3 regions of the Protofrankia sp. BMG5.30 genome follow, and region 2 is predicted to be linked to each of the others. Evidence: riboswitches for the same ligand, from Rfam matches in the RefSeq annotation. Region 2 holds a riboswitch; each other region holds the start of a gene.
The links. Region 2 has a riboswitch for cobalamin ahead of BL254_RS15395 (ABC transporter substrate-binding protein). Riboswitches for the same ligand answer to the same signal wherever they lie in the genome.

Region 1 (4,606 bases), on a different contig from region 2:
CGCGAGACGAGGCCGGCCGACTCGGCCTCGATGGCGTCCATCGTCCGGCCGGTCAGACACAGTTCCATCGCCTTGGCCTTGCCCACAGCCCTGGTCAGCCGCTGGGAGCCACCCATCCCCGGCAGCACACCAAGAGTGATCTCGGGCTGGCCGAACTTCGCGGTGTCGGCGGCCAGCAGGATGTCGCACATCATCGCCAGTTCGCAGCCGCCGCCCAGCGCGTAGCCCGCGACCGCGGCGATCAGGGGGTGCGGACCCGGGCCAGCCCGTCCCAGCCTGCGAACCAGTCGCTGGCGTAGACCTCGCTGAACGACTGGGGCTGCATCTCCTTGATGTCGGCGCCCGCGGCGAACGCCCTCGACGAGCCGGTGATCACGACAGCGCCGATCGAACGGTCCTGGTCGAGGTCCGCAGCCGCCGCGGTCAGCTCCCGCATGACCTGAAGGCTCAGCGCGTTCAGCGCCTTCGGTCGGTTCAAAGTGATCATCCCGACTCCCGGTCGAGCGACCGGCGGGCCTTCCTGCTGAACCTCATCTGTTTCGCCGCCTGCATCGAGGGGCTGTTCTTCTACGGCKCCTTCGCCTACGTGTACTTCCTGAGATCCCGGGGCCTGCTCAGCGGGCTGGCGTCCGGGACGAACTGGGTGTTTCGTGACGAGTCGATGCACATGGAGTTCGCGTTCGACGTCGTACGCACGGTGCGCGCGGAGGAACTGGACCTCGTTGGCGACGAGTTCGAAGCCGGCGTCCGCGCGATGCTGGCCGAGGCGGTGGCCGCCGAGACGGCGTTCGCGCGGGACCTCCTCGCCGGTGGCGTCGCCGGGATGACCGTGCCGGACATGCGCTCGTATCTTGAGTACGTCGCGGACCGGCGGCTGGCCGAGCTCGGGTTCGCGCCGATGTTCGGATCAGCCAACCCGTTCTCCTTCCTGGAACTCCAAGACGTCCAGGAACTGTCGAACTTCTTCGAGCGGCGCGTCTCGTCCTACCAGATGGGCGTGACCGGGATCGTCGCCTTCGACGAGGACTTCTGACCGGTCCACCGATCGGCCCACCGGCAGGAGAAGTACCCGGCGGCGGTGGCCGGGCCATGGTCGGGCCGCGGTGTCGTCGTCAACGGGCTCCGTCGGAGGCTGTCCCGGGCGGCTCCCCGAGGAAGGCCGCCAGGATCCGGTCGGCGGCCAGCGTCTCCGTGGCGTTCGACGGTCCGCCAGACCTCCTCCAGGCCCGCGCCGGTCATGGCGCTGCAAGGTCAGCACCGGTGTGGTCCAGCCGCCGTCAGCGGTCTGCAGGAGCCGCAGGGCGCCAGCCAGCTCCTTCGCGGCGACGCGCGCATCCTGCTCGTAGGGGCCGTCGGCCTTGTTGACCGCGACGATGTCGGCGAGTTCGAGCACCCCCTTCTTGATGCCCTGTAACTGGTCGCCGGTACGCGCCAGGCACAGCAGCAGAAAGGTGTCGACCATCCCGGCGACGGTCACCTCCGACTGTCCGACGCCGACCGTCTCGACCAGGACGACGTCGTAACCGGCGGCCTCCATCACCACGATGGACTCCCGGGTCGCCCGGGCGACACCGCCGAGGGTCCCCGACGTCGGCGAGGGGCGCACGAACGCGGCCGGGTCGATTCCGAGCCGGGCCATCCGCGTCCGGTCCCCCAGGATGCTGCCGCCGGTGCAGGTCGAGGACGGCGGAGAGCGTCACAGCACGGGAATCCGTGGCCGCGTCCCCCGGCTCTCCCTCGAAGCCCTGGACCACCGCACGTCGCCGGACGCGCGGCGAGCTGGCAGGTCTTCGGACTTGTGGGCACGGACACCAAGGTGGCCTGTCTACTGGCCATTCTACTGGCCGTCGCTTCCCAGGTTCTGTCTGGAACCCAGTGCTGATGACGGCGGTCGTTCCCACTCACCGCTGCGGGGCAGTCCCGGACTCACACCGGGTTCCCTCTTACGACACCCGATCTGGCTGACCGGGCGGAACCAGCTCCGGAACCGACTATAGGACCGGCAGGCCGGCACACGCTCGCAACTCCCGGCCCACGGTGCGTGCCCGCCGGTAAGCCGCGGGCTGCGGGGTATCGCTTGAGACCGCGCGGTATCAGCCGACATTGTTGGACGTCCTACCGTGCGGGCCGCCGTGTCCCGCCGGGCACCGGAGGGAAGGCGATGGCCGACATACTGTTCACCGTCCAGGGCCGGCTGGGCCGGATCACGCTCAACCGGCCGAAGGCCATCAACGCGCTCAGCCACGACATGCTGCGCCGCATCGCCGACGCCCTGACCGTCTGGGAGCACGACGAGCGCATCCGGGCGGTGCTGATCGACGGTGCTGGCGAGCGGGGGCTGTGCGCCGGCGGTGACATCCGGTCCATCTACGACGACGTCAGCTCCGGCGGCACCGCCGCCCTGGATTTCTGGGTCGACGAGTACCGGCTCAACGCCCGCATCAGCCACTACCCGAAACCGTATGTCGCGCTGATGGACGGACTGGTCATGGGCGGGGGCGTCGGTGTCTCCTCGCACGGCAGCGTACGGGTGGTCACCGAACGTTCCCTGGTTGCCATGCCCGAGGTCGCCATCGGCCTCGTGCCCGACGTCGGCGGAACCTATCTGCTGTCCCGGATGCCCGGCCAGTCGGGCACCCACATCGCGCTCACCACCGCGCGGATATCCGGCGCCGACGCCATCCACCACGGGCTGGCCGATCACTACGTGCCCAGCGACCGGCTCGGCGCGCTGGTCGACGCGCTGGGCAACGGTGACGACAGCGATCCGGTCGATGTGGTCCGCTCCTTCGCCGAGCCGCCCCCGGCCAGCGCGCTGGCCACGCAGGCGGGCTGGATCGACCACTGCTACGCGGCGCGGACCGTCGAGGAGATCCTGGACCGGCTGAACGACCACGGCGGGCCGGCCGCGGCCGCGGCGAAGGAGATCGCAAAAAGATCGCCCACCGCGCTCAAGGTCACCCTGYGCGCGCTCCGGTCGGCCGCCGAACTGCCCAGCCTGGAGGCGGTGCTCGACCAGGAGTACCGGATCTCCAGCGCCTGCCTGCACTCGCACGACCTCGCCGAGGGCATCCGGGCCCAGGTCGTCGACAAGGACCGCAACCCCCGCTGGTCACCGGCGGCCCTGGCCGAGGTCAGCGACGACCTGGTCGCCAGCTTCTTCGCACCCCTGGGCGCCGGCGAACTCGGACTCGCCGCCGCTCCCGTCCATGGTGTGACGGCGTAGGACGACACTGCGTAGGACGGCACTGCTGCCGGCACGCACGGCGTCGGCGCGCACGGCGTCCCCACCGGCCGGTGCCCCGGCATGACGCCGGGGCACCGATTGCCACAGGGCAATGGCTCTCCGATTCAGGAAATCCGCTCCGACGCGAACGGCGGCCGGCGGGCACTGTTACCCTTGTTTCCATGAGCCATTCTCGACCGTATGCCCGGGCGTCATCGTCGCCGGATTCCCCCGGATCGGACGGGACGGCCGGCGCGGCGGCGGAACTCGTCGTTCTTCTCAGCCCGTCCGGGGAAGCGGTCGGAGTCACCCCGAAAGCCACCGTTCATGGCCCCCGAACACCGTTGCACCTGGCGTTCTCCTGCTATGTCTTCGATGCCGCCGACCGCATACTCGTCACCCGGCGCGCTCATGCGAAACGAACGTGGCCAGGGGTTCTGACCAACACCTGCTGCGGCCATCCGGCCCCTGGTGAGGATTTCCGGACGGCCGTCTCACGACGGCTGGCCGAAGAGCTGAACCTGCGCGTCCAGCGCATCGACCTGGCCCTACCGACGTTCCGCTACCGCTGCGTGATGACCGACGGCACCGTGGAGAACGAAATCTGCCCGGTGTTCTTCGCACAGGCGTCGGACGATTTCCGGATCAACCCGGAAGAGGTCGCCGAAGCATACTGGACGCCATGGTCGACATTCTCCGAGGACGTTCTGAACGGTTCTCTGGAGATATCACCGTGGTGCCGCCTGCAAATGGCACGACTGCGCCCGCTCGGGCCCTCGCCCCGGCACTGGCCGGTGGCACCGGACGAGGCGCTGCCTCCGGCCGCCCGACAGAATTCCAGAAACCACCGGGAATAAGCCGGGAAGGAATTCCGCGCCACCGCGGAAGCCGCTCCGCCCGTCCGCCCGCCACCTCCGTGCCAGGCTCCCCCACCGGCGGCACCGGGCGCCGGGCACTGGGCAGCCTCAGGGGGTGGCGGCCGACGGCCGACGGTGGCGGAGCAGACGCCGGGCGCAGCCGAGCATGTGGCCACGCAGCTCCTCGTCGCCGATGTCGGCGACCCGCGGGCCGAACCCGGCTTCGCCCAGCCCGGAGAGCAGAATGCTCGCGGCCACGATGGTGCCGGGGTCGGGATCAGGCCCCACGAGCAGCGCCATGATCCGGTTGCTCAGTTCGGGAAACGCCCCGTGTTCGCTCAGGACGTGCGCGACCGCAAGGTCGCCCTGTAGCACGGCGTAGAGGGACCGGTTACGGACGATCAGATCGATGATGCCGACCAGCACGGTCTCGACCTGGGCGGCGCGGGAACGCTTCCGCTCGGCCTCGCTCGCGATCACGGCGAGCTCCTCGATCGCCGGGTTGACCACCGCGAGGACGATG
Region 2 (4,609 bases):
CGCGATCCAGCGGGCCTACGTCGCCGAGCCGCCGCCCTGACCGGCCACCCGGTCACCCGGTCAACGGCCCTGCGCACGCATCCCGGCCAGCCAGGCGCCCGTGGAGCGCCGGGTACCGCGTAGCGTCAGGCCCCAAGGACCAGGAGCGGATCCACAGCGTTCTGTCCCGCACATATCCCATATCTCACCGTGATGAGAGGACTCCACACCCGTGGCGACCTACGCACTGCCCGACCTGCCCTACGACTACGCCGCTCTCGAGCCGTCGATCAGCGGCGAGATCCTGGAACTGCACCACGACAAGCACCACGCCGCCTACGTCGCCGGCGCCAACACCACCCTCGACAAGCTCGCCGAAGCCCGTGACAAGGGCGACTTCGCCGCCATCGTCGGCCTGGAGAAGACGCTCGCGTTCAACGTCTCCGGTCACGTCCTGCACTCGCTCTACTGGCAGAACCTCTCCCCCGACGGCGGCGACAAGCCCGACGGCGCCCTCGCCGACGCCGTCGCCAACGACTTCGGCTCGTTCGACGCGTTCAAGGCCCAGCTCACCGCCGCCACCAGCACGATCCAGGGCTCCGGCTGGGGTGTGCTGTCCTACGAGCCCGTCGCCGACCGGCTCCTGATCGAGCAGGTCTACGACCACCAGGGCAACGTCGGCATCGGCAGCACCCCGCTGCTGGTCTTCGACGCCTGGGAGCACGCCTTCTACCTCCAGTACAAGAACGTCAAGGCCGACTACGTCACCGCCCTGTGGAACATCGTCAACTGGGCCGACGTCGCGGCCCGCTACACCGCGGCCCGGCAGTCCCGCCAGGGCTGACCCGGCCGTGGCCGGCCGGCTGGTGACCACCGCTGCCGGCCGGCAGCGTCCCGGGCCGCGGGCCACCGCACGGGCCGCCTCATCGGTACCGCCYGGCGCCTGCCGCCACCGGTACCGATGAGGCCGCGCAACCTGGGGGCTGACGAGGCGGCCAGGGCCGCGAAAAACGCACCACCGTCAGGCCGCGTCGCTGTACCGCGACGCGGCCTTCGTGCGGTTCTGGTGCGCGCGCACGGTGTCGCTGTCCGGCAGCGCGGTGCCGGCCGTCCTGCTGCCGATACTCGTCTTCCAGACCAGCGGATCCGCGGCGTGGACGGCGGCGCTCACCGCCGTGGAGGCACTGCCCTACCTGCTGTTCGGGCTGGTCGCCGGCGCCCTCGCCGACCGGGTCGACCGCCGGCGGCTGATGGTCGGCTGCGATCTCGCGAACGCCGCGCTGCTGGCCTCGGTCCCGCTGGCCGACATGCTCGGTGTCGTCTGGCCGGCGGTGGCCGGGCTGCTGGCAGGGTCTCCGCATCCGGCGGACCGGGCCCTGGCGATCAGTCCGCGGGCAAACGCATCAGGAGCTTTCGCAGCCCTGATCGCGACGGGCCTGTCACCCCGAGAGGCAGGCGCTCAGCCCGTCGGGGGCACCGGCGCCGACGGATGCGCTTCCTCGTCGAAGCCGTCCGGGTGCGCGATGCCGTTGTGCGCGAGAGCGGGGGCGGGATGGACGCCGTCCAGCAGATCGACAATGCTGCTGTCACTGAGGGTGTAGCGGATGACACGTCCGTCCCGGTGCGGGGAGACGACGGCGTGGTAGCGGAGAATACGTAACGCCTGCGAGACCGCTGTGTCGTTCATGCCCACTCCGGCCGCCAGGTCGGAGACGGAGATCGGGCCGGCGTGACGGACCGCGAGCAGGATCGCGAGGCGTCCCGGGTCCGCGAGGATCGCGAACCGTGCCGCCCAGTGCTGGATGCGGGCCCGGTCCGCCACCGCGCCCGCGGCATCGCAGGCCCGGTCGCCGTCGATCACCTTGGCCGACCGGCCCGGCGCGATGCGGTGCATGGATCTCATACTCCCATCGACGGCCGCCACCCACGCCTCGCCCCGCGCGGCCCTGCCACCTGACCTGCCACCTGGCTGGTCATCCGTTCAATGGCTGGTCATCTGCTCAGATGTCAATTCTTGCAGGTGTTTGCTCTGGATGGGTAGCCTGATCCGGCCGTGGCGTTCGGGAAGCCGGTGGAGTACCGGCGCGGCCCTCGCCACTGTGATCGGGAAGTCTTCGGCCCTGTCCGCGGCGCAGCGGAGGTCACTGGGCYTCACATGCCTGGGAAGGCCGGCCGAAGGCGCGGACCCGTCAGCCAGGAGACCGGCCACGGCACCGGAAAGACCCATTCCACGAGGTGCTGGAGAGGCGGTCGGTGTACGTGGTGCCCGCACGTGCCGTCATGCGTACTGTCAGAATCTGTAGTACCGCCAGAAGCTGTGCCGCCAGCATTCCCGGCGGACCGCGGGCGCGGCGCCGACATCGCCGGTGGCAGCCTGATCGCCAGCGACAGCCGGATCGCCGGTGGCAGCCGGCCGTGCTGCTCGGCATCGCGGCCCTGGTCGCTTTCCTGGCCGGATGCGGCGACGGCGCCCGCTCGGCAGGGAGCGTGGCAGCCGACGACCGGGGCTGCATCAGCCGGTTCAGCCCGGACGTCGACTACTTCCCGGTCAAGTCCACGTTCACCCACGCCAGAAACGTGACGATCACCTACCACGGAAGTTACGAGATCCTGACGGTCAACCAGCCGTACCCGGGCGGGAAACCGGAGTCCTACGTACTCGTGCGGTGCGGTGCGCCGGCACCGGCGCTCACCGGTGCGCTGGCGGACGCGCCGCGGGTCGAGGTGCCGATCCGCAGCCTGTACTCGGCGTCCACCACCCATCTGCCGCTGCTGACCGACCTCGGCCGGGCCGAGGTCCTGACCGGGGTGGCGAACGCGGCGAGCGTCGTCGACGCCGGGATCCGCGGGCGGATCGCCGACGGGAAGGTCGTCGAGTACGCCGGTGGCGGGCAGATCGACGTGGAGAAGGTCGTCACCGCCCAGCCGGACGTGCTGATGACGGGCGGCACGGACACACCGCAGTACCCGGCGATCCGCAGGGCCGGCGGCACCGTCCTGGCGAACGCCGAATGGCTGGAGGGTGATCCGCTGGGACGGGCCGAATGGATCAAGGTGATGGCCGCGCTCACCGGCGACGAGGAGAAGGCCGCGAAGGTCTTCGAGCAGATCACCACGGACTACACCGCGATCGCGGCCCGGGCAAGGGCCGCCGGCGGGCCGCCGGTGCGGGTCCTGCCCGGGTCGATGTACCAGGGCACCTGGTACATGCCCGCGGGCGGCAGCTACGTCGGCAAACTCCTCGCGGACGCCGGGGCCGTCTACCCGTGGGCCGACAGCCGGGACACCGGCAGCCTGGAGCTGAGCTTCGAGGCGGTGTACGCCAGGGGCGGGGACGCCCCGGTCTGGCTCACCGACGGCGAGTGGACGACGATCGGCGAGGCGGTCGCGGCCGACTCCCGCTACGGCACCCTCGCCGCCGTCCGCGGCGGGCGGGTGTGGTCGAACACCCTCGCCATCGGGCCCGGCGGCGGCAACGACTACTGGGAACGCGGTGTCACCCGCCCCGACCTGGTTCTCGGCGACCTCGTCGCGATCCTGCACCCGGACGCCGTGCCAGGGCACCGTTTCGCCTTCTACCGGCAGCTGCCCGCATGACCACGGCAGCCACCCGCACGAACGACACGGCAACGACGGCTGCGGCCACAACGACGGCCACAATGACGGGGGCCACAATGACGGCGGCCACGGCAGCGCCGCCCGTGCTCGGCCCACCGGCGTTCGGCCTGCCCCGGCAGACGCTTCCCCCGTCCGCGCGGCCCGGCGGCGACGCGCCGGACAGAGACGCGGACGGGGGCACCGCCGGGCGGCGCGGGCGACGGCGGGCCGGCGTGCTCGCCGGGCTTGCCACCGCCACCCTGGTGATGTTCGTGCTCGCGGTCGCCGTGGGGTCGGTCGCGGTCCCCCTGAGCGAGACCGCGCGGGTGCTGGTGGGAGCCGAACCGCACGATCCGCGCTGGACGGTCGTGATCGCCCAGGTCCGGCTCCCCCGCGCCGTCACCGCGGCGCTCGCGGGCGCGGCGCTGGGCGCGGCGGGACTGCAGATGCAGACGCTCTTCCGCAACCCGCTGGCCGACCCCTACTCGCTGGGGGTCAGCGCGGGCGCGAGCCTCGGGGTGGCTCTCGTCGTCGCCGGTGTCGGCGGCTCCGGGGCGACGTTCACCGCGGGCGCGGCGGGCACCGGACGGGCCGGGGTGATCGTCGCCGGCGCGGCCGGCGCGGCGGTGGTCCTCGTCGCCGTCCTCACCCTGGCCCGCTGGGTCCGTTCGGTCGTCACCCTGCTCGTCATCGGGGTGGTGCTCGGCGCCGCGGTCAGCTCGCTGGTCAGCCTGCTGCTGACCTGGACCTCCCCGCAGCGGGCCATCCAGTACTGGACGTGGTCGCTGGGAAGTTTCTCGGGCACCTCCACCGACGACCTGATGGTGTTCGCCCCGACGATCGGCCTGGGGCTGGCCGCCGGCATGGCCTCGGTGAAGCCGCTCAACGCCCTGCTGCTCGGGGAGAACTACGCCCGCACGGCAGGCGTACGGGTACGGTGGGTACGCACCGTCACGCTGATGGGCACCTCGGTGCTCGCCGGCACCGTGACCGCGTTCTGCGGGCCGGTCGCCTTCCTGGGGATCGCCGTCCC
Region 3 (6,302 bases), on a different contig from region 2:
GTGGAAGGAACGTGACCACACCGTTCCCGGGCGGGTTTGTCAGGCGAGGTGAGCCCGCTCCGTTCGGGCGTCGCGGGCGCAGCGGGCACGAAGCTTGTCACCTAGCGTGCCGGACAGATCCCGTACCGGGATCCAGCGATGGTCGACCGTCTCCGCGGAACACGGCCGCACCGTTTCGTCCGGGACATACAGAATGAAGCGAGCGTCGTAGTGCACATGCGAGGGTTCTTCCCGAACCGGATCGGCGGGCACGATCTGCGCGTCAATATCAATCGGATAAACAGTGTCCGGAATCACAGAATTCGCCGCTATTCCGGTTCTCTCGGCGAGCCCGCGCAGCGCCGCGCCCAACAAGGACCGGTCCGCCGCGTCGACATGCCCGCCGGGGAGCAGCCAGCCCGCCGAACCCCGATGACGAACATGCAGCACCCGCCAGTCCGCGGTAACCGCGACCGCGCCCCAGGTGACGTGCGCCGGCATCGTGGCTGCGTCCGTCACCGGGCCTGCCCCCTCTATCAGGGCCAGCACCAGCGGACTCAGGGTCTCGATCTCACCGGGATTGTCCTCGAGATAGTGGAGAACTACTCCGGCGACCGCATTGTTGCTCACTGCCACGGGACATGACAGTACCTCCAGAAGACGATTTCGGCCGCACGAGGGCCGGCCGGGCGCCGCCACTTCGAACGGGCCCACGGTGTACTCCGCGGCGCCCGAACGGTGCACTCAGCGGCCGGATCCCGTTCGTGGCACGCACTTTCCGCCCAGCGCGTCGGACGGTCACGACGCTGCCGGGCGGGCGAGCGAGCGGGCCACAGTCGCCAAACCGACAAATCGCCTCCGCTCACCTCCGCCCCGCCGCCCGCCGCCAACGGTTCCCGCGGCCGCGCTGACAGGCTGCCGACAGCCGCGGCGGCGCGTCGGCATGTGATGCCTATCGTGTGACGACCGGCACCAACCCACATCGACCGGCACCAACCGTTGGGGATCGTCTCCATGCGGGCGGGACGGACACCGGCGGGCGAGGCCGGCCGAACAGGACACGCGTCACACCCGGGGTGTGTGAAGGGGGAGATCAGATTGGGTGCTTCCGGAGGTTCCGGTGGCTACGTCGGCACCACACGGCATCGGATGGCGGTGGCAGCCATGGGCGGTGGCCTGGCGGTACTGCTGCTCGGAGCCTGTGGCGAAGCGACGGGCACGAGCGTGACAACCGGGTCGACCGGGCCGACCGGATCGGTGACTCTGCCGAGCGGGCTGCCGACATCGCTGCCCACGGGCCTGCCGACGGCCCTGCCGTCCATTTCGGCGTCACTGCCGGGCGGCGGGCAGGTGGCCACGGGCAGGGACGCGTTGAAGGCCGCGAACGTCCCCGAGGACTTCCCGATCCCACCGGGCGCCGAGGTGGAGGCCGGTACGTCCAGGAACAACGAGTCCGTGCTCACCCTGAGCGGTGTCTCCGACAACGCGGTGGCGACCTTCTACCGCCAGGCGCTGCCGGCCGCCGGCTACACGATTACCAGTGACAATCAGATAGCCGGTCTGGCGGCTTCGATCGCCTTCGAGGGCCACGGTCTGAGCGGGACCATCGGAACGGCCGGGATCGGAACGGCCAACGGCACGATACTGACCTTCCGGAAGCAGTAGGCAAAGAAGCAGCGGACAAAGCGACGGGCCCCTGCCGGCAGCAGTGAACAGGCCGGCGGAAACGGACCAGATCCGGCTTTTCAGGCTCACCGGCCCACCAGCCCGATTCCGGCCAGCCCGATGGTTGTGCAACGCCGACTCCCGGTACGGCCGGTGACCCGCCACCGCCCGTACCGTCGCGATCGCCGGACGGCCATCGGGCACCCGCCAGCATTACCCCGGGCGGCCCGGACCTCACTTCGCACCCGAACCGTGTTCCGTACCCGGATGCTATTTCGTGCTCATCAGCGCGTCCAGCATCCCGTGCAGATGGGCCACCGCCCATTCAATGTCGAAGTACTTGTACCGGCCGGCCCGTGACTCGGCCGTGAGAACGCCACAAAGGTGCACTCTGCTGAAGTCCCCGTACGGGAACCTGTACCGTTTCCTGTCGTCCTCGTCGTCGTCCTCGGAGATTCCCAGATACCATTTCTGATACTCGTTGAAGCCATGTTCGGAAATGAACTCGTTCTCCTGCCGCGTCGAGGGCTGGTGCACGCTCCAGTCGTCTCGTTCGTCGAGTACCACGGCACCGTTTTCGATCAGTTTTCTGGCATGCTCGTAGGAACGGCGGCTCAGTCTCACGGACATGATCTCCTCCAGAGCATTCTCGAGGACGAACCGGTGCACGGGGCTGGCCGCGTCAACGGCCCGTTCAGACGGCCGTACCCGGTCTGGCAGCATCGACACCGGTACGCCACCTGACGCCCCCAGGGGGCATCCCGGCCGGCTGAACCACCCCGGCCAGCACGCCACCCCCACAAATGATCATTCTTGCCGTCACCGGCGAGCACCCACTGACGCCCATCGGCCCGGCGCCGGGCCCGGACAGACCGCGGGCCCGTGGAGGCCTTCCTTCCGCCAGGCTTCCGCCAGGCCGCTGGACGGCTCAGGCCGTGGCCGGCGGCGTGGCTGCCGGACCCGGTTGCGGGCCCGCGGCCGCGGCCCTGGCGAGGCGGCGAGCAAGCCTGGCGGTGAAGAACTTCAGGACACCGGCGAGAAGCGCTCCCGTCCCCGGCACGAGCGGGACGAAGCTGCCCTGCCAGACGATCTCGGTACCGCCGTCCACCGGCGCCAGATCCACCGTCGCCAGATAGTCGCGTATCGGCAGCAGACCCGAACGAACCCGGTAGGCGTGCCGACGAGCCGGAAGATACTCAACGATCTCTTCACGGGAGATCAGGGGTGGCCGGCCAACCCGACGCACCGCTCCCACACCGCCCGGCGGGGGTGTGCCCTCCCGTTCCCACCACGATCGCGATATGAGCGGAGCCGCCCACCGCGACCAGCCCGCGCCGTCCGCCAGGAGCTCGAACACCGCTGACGGCGCGGCCGGGGAGAGCTGGGTCACCACGTACACCCGACGCCGGCCGCTCACGACGCCCGCCGCCCGGKCCGTTCGCGCCGGTCAGACCGGTCGACCTGGCCAGGCCACCTGGTTCGTACCACCGCAGCGACCCCGGAAACGATGGCCGGCTGCTCCCATATCCGACGGACGTCCACCACAGCCTCTTACCTTTCACCAAGAACGCGAACTCATCAAGAACATGAGTGTGGGCGCGGATGTGGCTGTCGACACGGCCACGCGGGGCCGAGCCGTGGCCTCGTTCGCGGTCGGCCGCGCCCTGCCCTCAGCCAGACGCATCCCGCCCCATGTGTATCCCCCATGTGTACACGGACGGCTTTTTCCCGCCCACTACAGATGATCAATGGCGGACTGCCACGTCTCACGATGGAGTGCGCGCTCCAGCGGCCGGCGGCGGGCCCAGCCATGTCTTTCCAGGTCGGGGGCCTGCTCGTGATGCGTGACCGGGCCGAGGCACAGCCACGCYACCGGCCGGATACCGTCGGGAATARCCAGCATGTCCTGGACGGCCTGTTCACGGAAGAACGACACCCAGCCGCACCCGAGGCCCTCGGCGGTGGCCGCCAGCCACAGATTCTGGATCGCCAGACATACCGAGTACACCCCCGCGTCCGCAATAGCATGCCGTCCCAGGACGGCGGGCCCGCCGCGCTTCTCGTCATAGGTCACCACGATGGAAAGCGTGGACTCCAGGACACCGTCGATCTTGATCTGGGCGAACCGGGCGGCCCGCTCACCCGTCAGAGTCGCGGCGAAGACCGCGCGTTCCCGTCTGACATGCTCGTAGAAAGCGCGCCGGGTGCGCTGGTTTTCGATCACGATGAAGTCCCACGGCTGACTCAGCCCGACGCTGGGGGCGGCATGCGCCGCGGCGAGCACCCGCTCGAGGACGCCGTCCGGGATCGGTGCCCCGGTGAACTGGGCGCGGACGTCACGCCGCTGATGGATCACGCCGTACAGGTCCACTGGCATGGCAGGCTCCCGCTGTCCGCCACCCGCCCGTCGACGGATGGCACGGATGCGAGGCCGGTCTTCGGACTCTCGGATCAGCACCTGACCGCCCGCCTTCCCGGACCGCGCGGTCCAGTGGCTGCTCCCGGGCCGCGTCCAGCGGACCTCGATCGCGCGGGCGGCACCTGGACGACCACCATCCAGTCCGTCAGCACCCGATCCGTCGGACGTGGCCCGTGCGCGTGGGCGGCGGCTCCCCGATCACCGCGGCGGGCCCGTGCCGGACTCACACCGGCTTCCCGATTCTCCCCGGCCGCCTGGCCGCCCCGAGCGCACCCGACCGGTCATCCGGTRATGCGCCCGAGACCCCAGGCAACCTGGGGCACCTCGCGAACAATGCCACCACGATCATCCCACGGGACGGCCCCGGCCGAAGGCTTGGTGAAGAACGTGAGCAAGCAGCCATCGGCCCCCATGCTTCGGGGGGATCAGGCGTCCGTGAGCACCTTGGCCTCGCACACCTGACCGTCATCCCACCCCGGAATCCGGTCGCCAATAGCGTGAATCACCGCACGTAGGGACGATCGACTCCAGCGGATCGCCTCGTGGATCGCCTCGTCGTCGAACCGGTCCACCTCGACCACCATTGTGACGTCCACCCAGCCCTCGGTGAGGCTCGCGGCGATGTCCGGATCAATGATCCCGTGCAGATCCAGGAGAGCGTCCATCAGCCGATCCACCCGGGCCTCGAACCCGTCCAGGGGCCCGCGGTACACCGCACGCTGAGCGATCAGCACTCTCACTTCGACCACTCCCAGCACGTCGCCCTCTTGAGCTGACCGATGAGGTTCCGTCGGTAGTCCGGGTCCGACGGGGTCGGGTGAACGACCTTCATGTGCTTCTTGTCGCAGGGGCAGAACATCTTGTAGTAACGCTTGGCCCGATCCACGCGCCACCCCTGATCCTCGAACTGCTTGCTTCCCTGGACGCTCKCGCGGAGCCCAACGACGCRCTGACCCGCGCCGCCYCACGGCTTGATTCCGTCATCGAGCGACGGTGACCGCGAGCAGATTCGTCAGCGAGGCACTGGATGAGCTCCACGGAGCGGATCACTTCGACAGCGGTCAGCCCGAGCTCGACGAGTGGCTCCGTCGTCATGCTCTCACCACCGAGTCGCGTAGAACTGGGCGGACCTTTGTCTGGTCCGCCGATGGGCGGGTGGTCGCCTACTACACGATCGCGGCCCATCTCCTGATGCGTGACGACCTGCCGAGGTCGTTAGGCCGTGGAAACCCCGTGCAGATCCCGGCAGTCCTGTTGGCGAAGCTGGCGCTGGACAAGACGCTTCAGGGCCAGGGGCTCGGCGGCCTCCTGCTTGCCGACGCCGTCGGCCGGGTCGTCGAGGCAACCAGGACGGTCGCCGCGCGGTTCATCGTGGTCGACGCGATCGACGAACAGGCGGTCTCCTTCTGCATCAAGTACGGGTTCACCCAGGTGCCCGCCACCAACCGTCTCCTGAAACGGATGAGCGCCGCCGCGGCGCAGATCAGCCGCTGAATCCGGCTCCAGATCGCCGCCTACCGCTCCCGGCGGCACGGACTTCCGCCAGAGAGTGCGTCGGCGTCACCCYCATGCCCACGTCAGCGAGCAGGGCGGACGTCCGCCGGGCGCCCGCGGGGCGTCRCATCGGACGCTGGCGGGTAGCTCGACTGACCTGAGCCAGATGTTGCGGGGCCACCCCGGCCGGTCAGCCGGAAGTGCGCCGCGGGGCCTAAAAGTGCACCAAACGATCTCCGAACCGTCCCGTGGGCCGTCTCCACGGCCTGACCGCGCGGAGTAGGTTGGCCGCCTGAAGGCCACGCGGGCGTGAGAAGGGCCCGGGTGGGGGTAGGCCGCCCGACGCGACTCTGGATCCGCCGGTCCGGTGATGAAGACGGTCTTAACTCACGCTCCGATGTTCTTGTCAGTGCTCGCATGTGTGGGCATGCTTTGAAGGCCCTTCGATGTGACCATCGAAGGGCCTWGGCTGACCCAGGGGAGGTGGGAAGTGACGCAACCCAACGCTTGGCCATACCCCGAGCCGTACGAATGGGCGGACAAACCCGACTCCGCTACCCAGCAGGCGATCGACGAAGCACGCGAGGACCTTGCCGCAGGACGATCGGTCATCTGTACCAGTGATGCCGCGTTCGACGCGCTCCTCCACGAGCTGTCCATGGACCCACACTCGAAGGCAAGCTGACCCCTCGAAAGGGCGCTCACCCTTCGCCCTATTGTCGTGACCGTGCCCACCTTCGAGCCG

Region 1: linked by a shared signal. The riboswitch ahead of BL254_RS27980 (methylmalonyl Co-A mutase-associated GTPase MeaB) and the one ahead of BL254_RS15395 (ABC transporter substrate-binding protein) in region 2 are both predicted to bind cobalamin.
Region 3: linked by a shared signal. The riboswitch ahead of bluB (5,6-dimethylbenzimidazole synthase) and the one ahead of BL254_RS15395 (ABC transporter substrate-binding protein) in region 2 are both predicted to bind cobalamin.

The regions. Positions count from the first base shown of each region.
Region 1 covers NZ_MOME01000062.1:14,355-18,960, reverse strand. The annotation lists partial or broken gene BL254_RS23165 (enoyl-CoA hydratase-related protein) at 1-436, opposite strand, end outside; partial or broken gene BL254_RS23160 (ribonucleotide-diphosphate reductase subunit beta) at 503-1,033, shown strand; partial or broken gene BL254_RS27980 (methylmalonyl Co-A mutase-associated GTPase MeaB) at 1,192-1,687, opposite strand; cobalamin riboswitch at 1,764-1,995, opposite strand; gene BL254_RS23150 (enoyl-CoA hydratase/isomerase family protein) at 2,162-3,226, shown strand; gene idi (isopentenyl-diphosphate Delta-isomerase) at 3,409-4,083, shown strand; gene BL254_RS23140 (TetR/AcrR family transcriptional regulator) at 4,192-4,606, opposite strand, start outside.
Region 2 covers NZ_MOME01000025.1:109,522-114,130, forward strand. The annotation lists gene BL254_RS15375 (hypothetical protein) at 1-40, shown strand, start outside; gene BL254_RS15380 (superoxide dismutase) at 212-823, shown strand; partial or broken gene BL254_RS28445 (MFS transporter) at 1,059-1,235, shown strand; gene BL254_RS15390 (helix-turn-helix transcriptional regulator) at 1,439-1,873, opposite strand; cobalamin riboswitch at 1,998-2,204, shown strand; gene BL254_RS15395 (ABC transporter substrate-binding protein) at 2,395-3,576, shown strand; gene BL254_RS15400 (iron ABC transporter permease) at 3,639-4,609, shown strand, end outside.
Region 3 covers NZ_MOME01000004.1:84,979-91,280, forward strand. The annotation lists gene BL254_RS01090 (NUDIX hydrolase) at 40-615, opposite strand; gene BL254_RS01095 (hypothetical protein) at 1,144-1,644, shown strand; gene BL254_RS01100 (hypothetical protein) at 1,915-2,367, opposite strand; gene BL254_RS01105 (SRPBCC family protein) at 2,573-3,061, opposite strand; gene bluB (5,6-dimethylbenzimidazole synthase) at 3,380-4,015, opposite strand; cobalamin riboswitch at 4,077-4,305, opposite strand; gene BL254_RS01115 (hypothetical protein) at 4,489-4,803, opposite strand; gene BL254_RS26710 (hypothetical protein) at 4,800-4,949, opposite strand; gene BL254_RS01120 (GNAT family N-acetyltransferase) at 5,057-5,557, shown strand; gene BL254_RS01125 (hypothetical protein) at 6,048-6,242, shown strand; gene BL254_RS28050 (hypothetical protein) at 6,285-6,302, shown strand, end outside.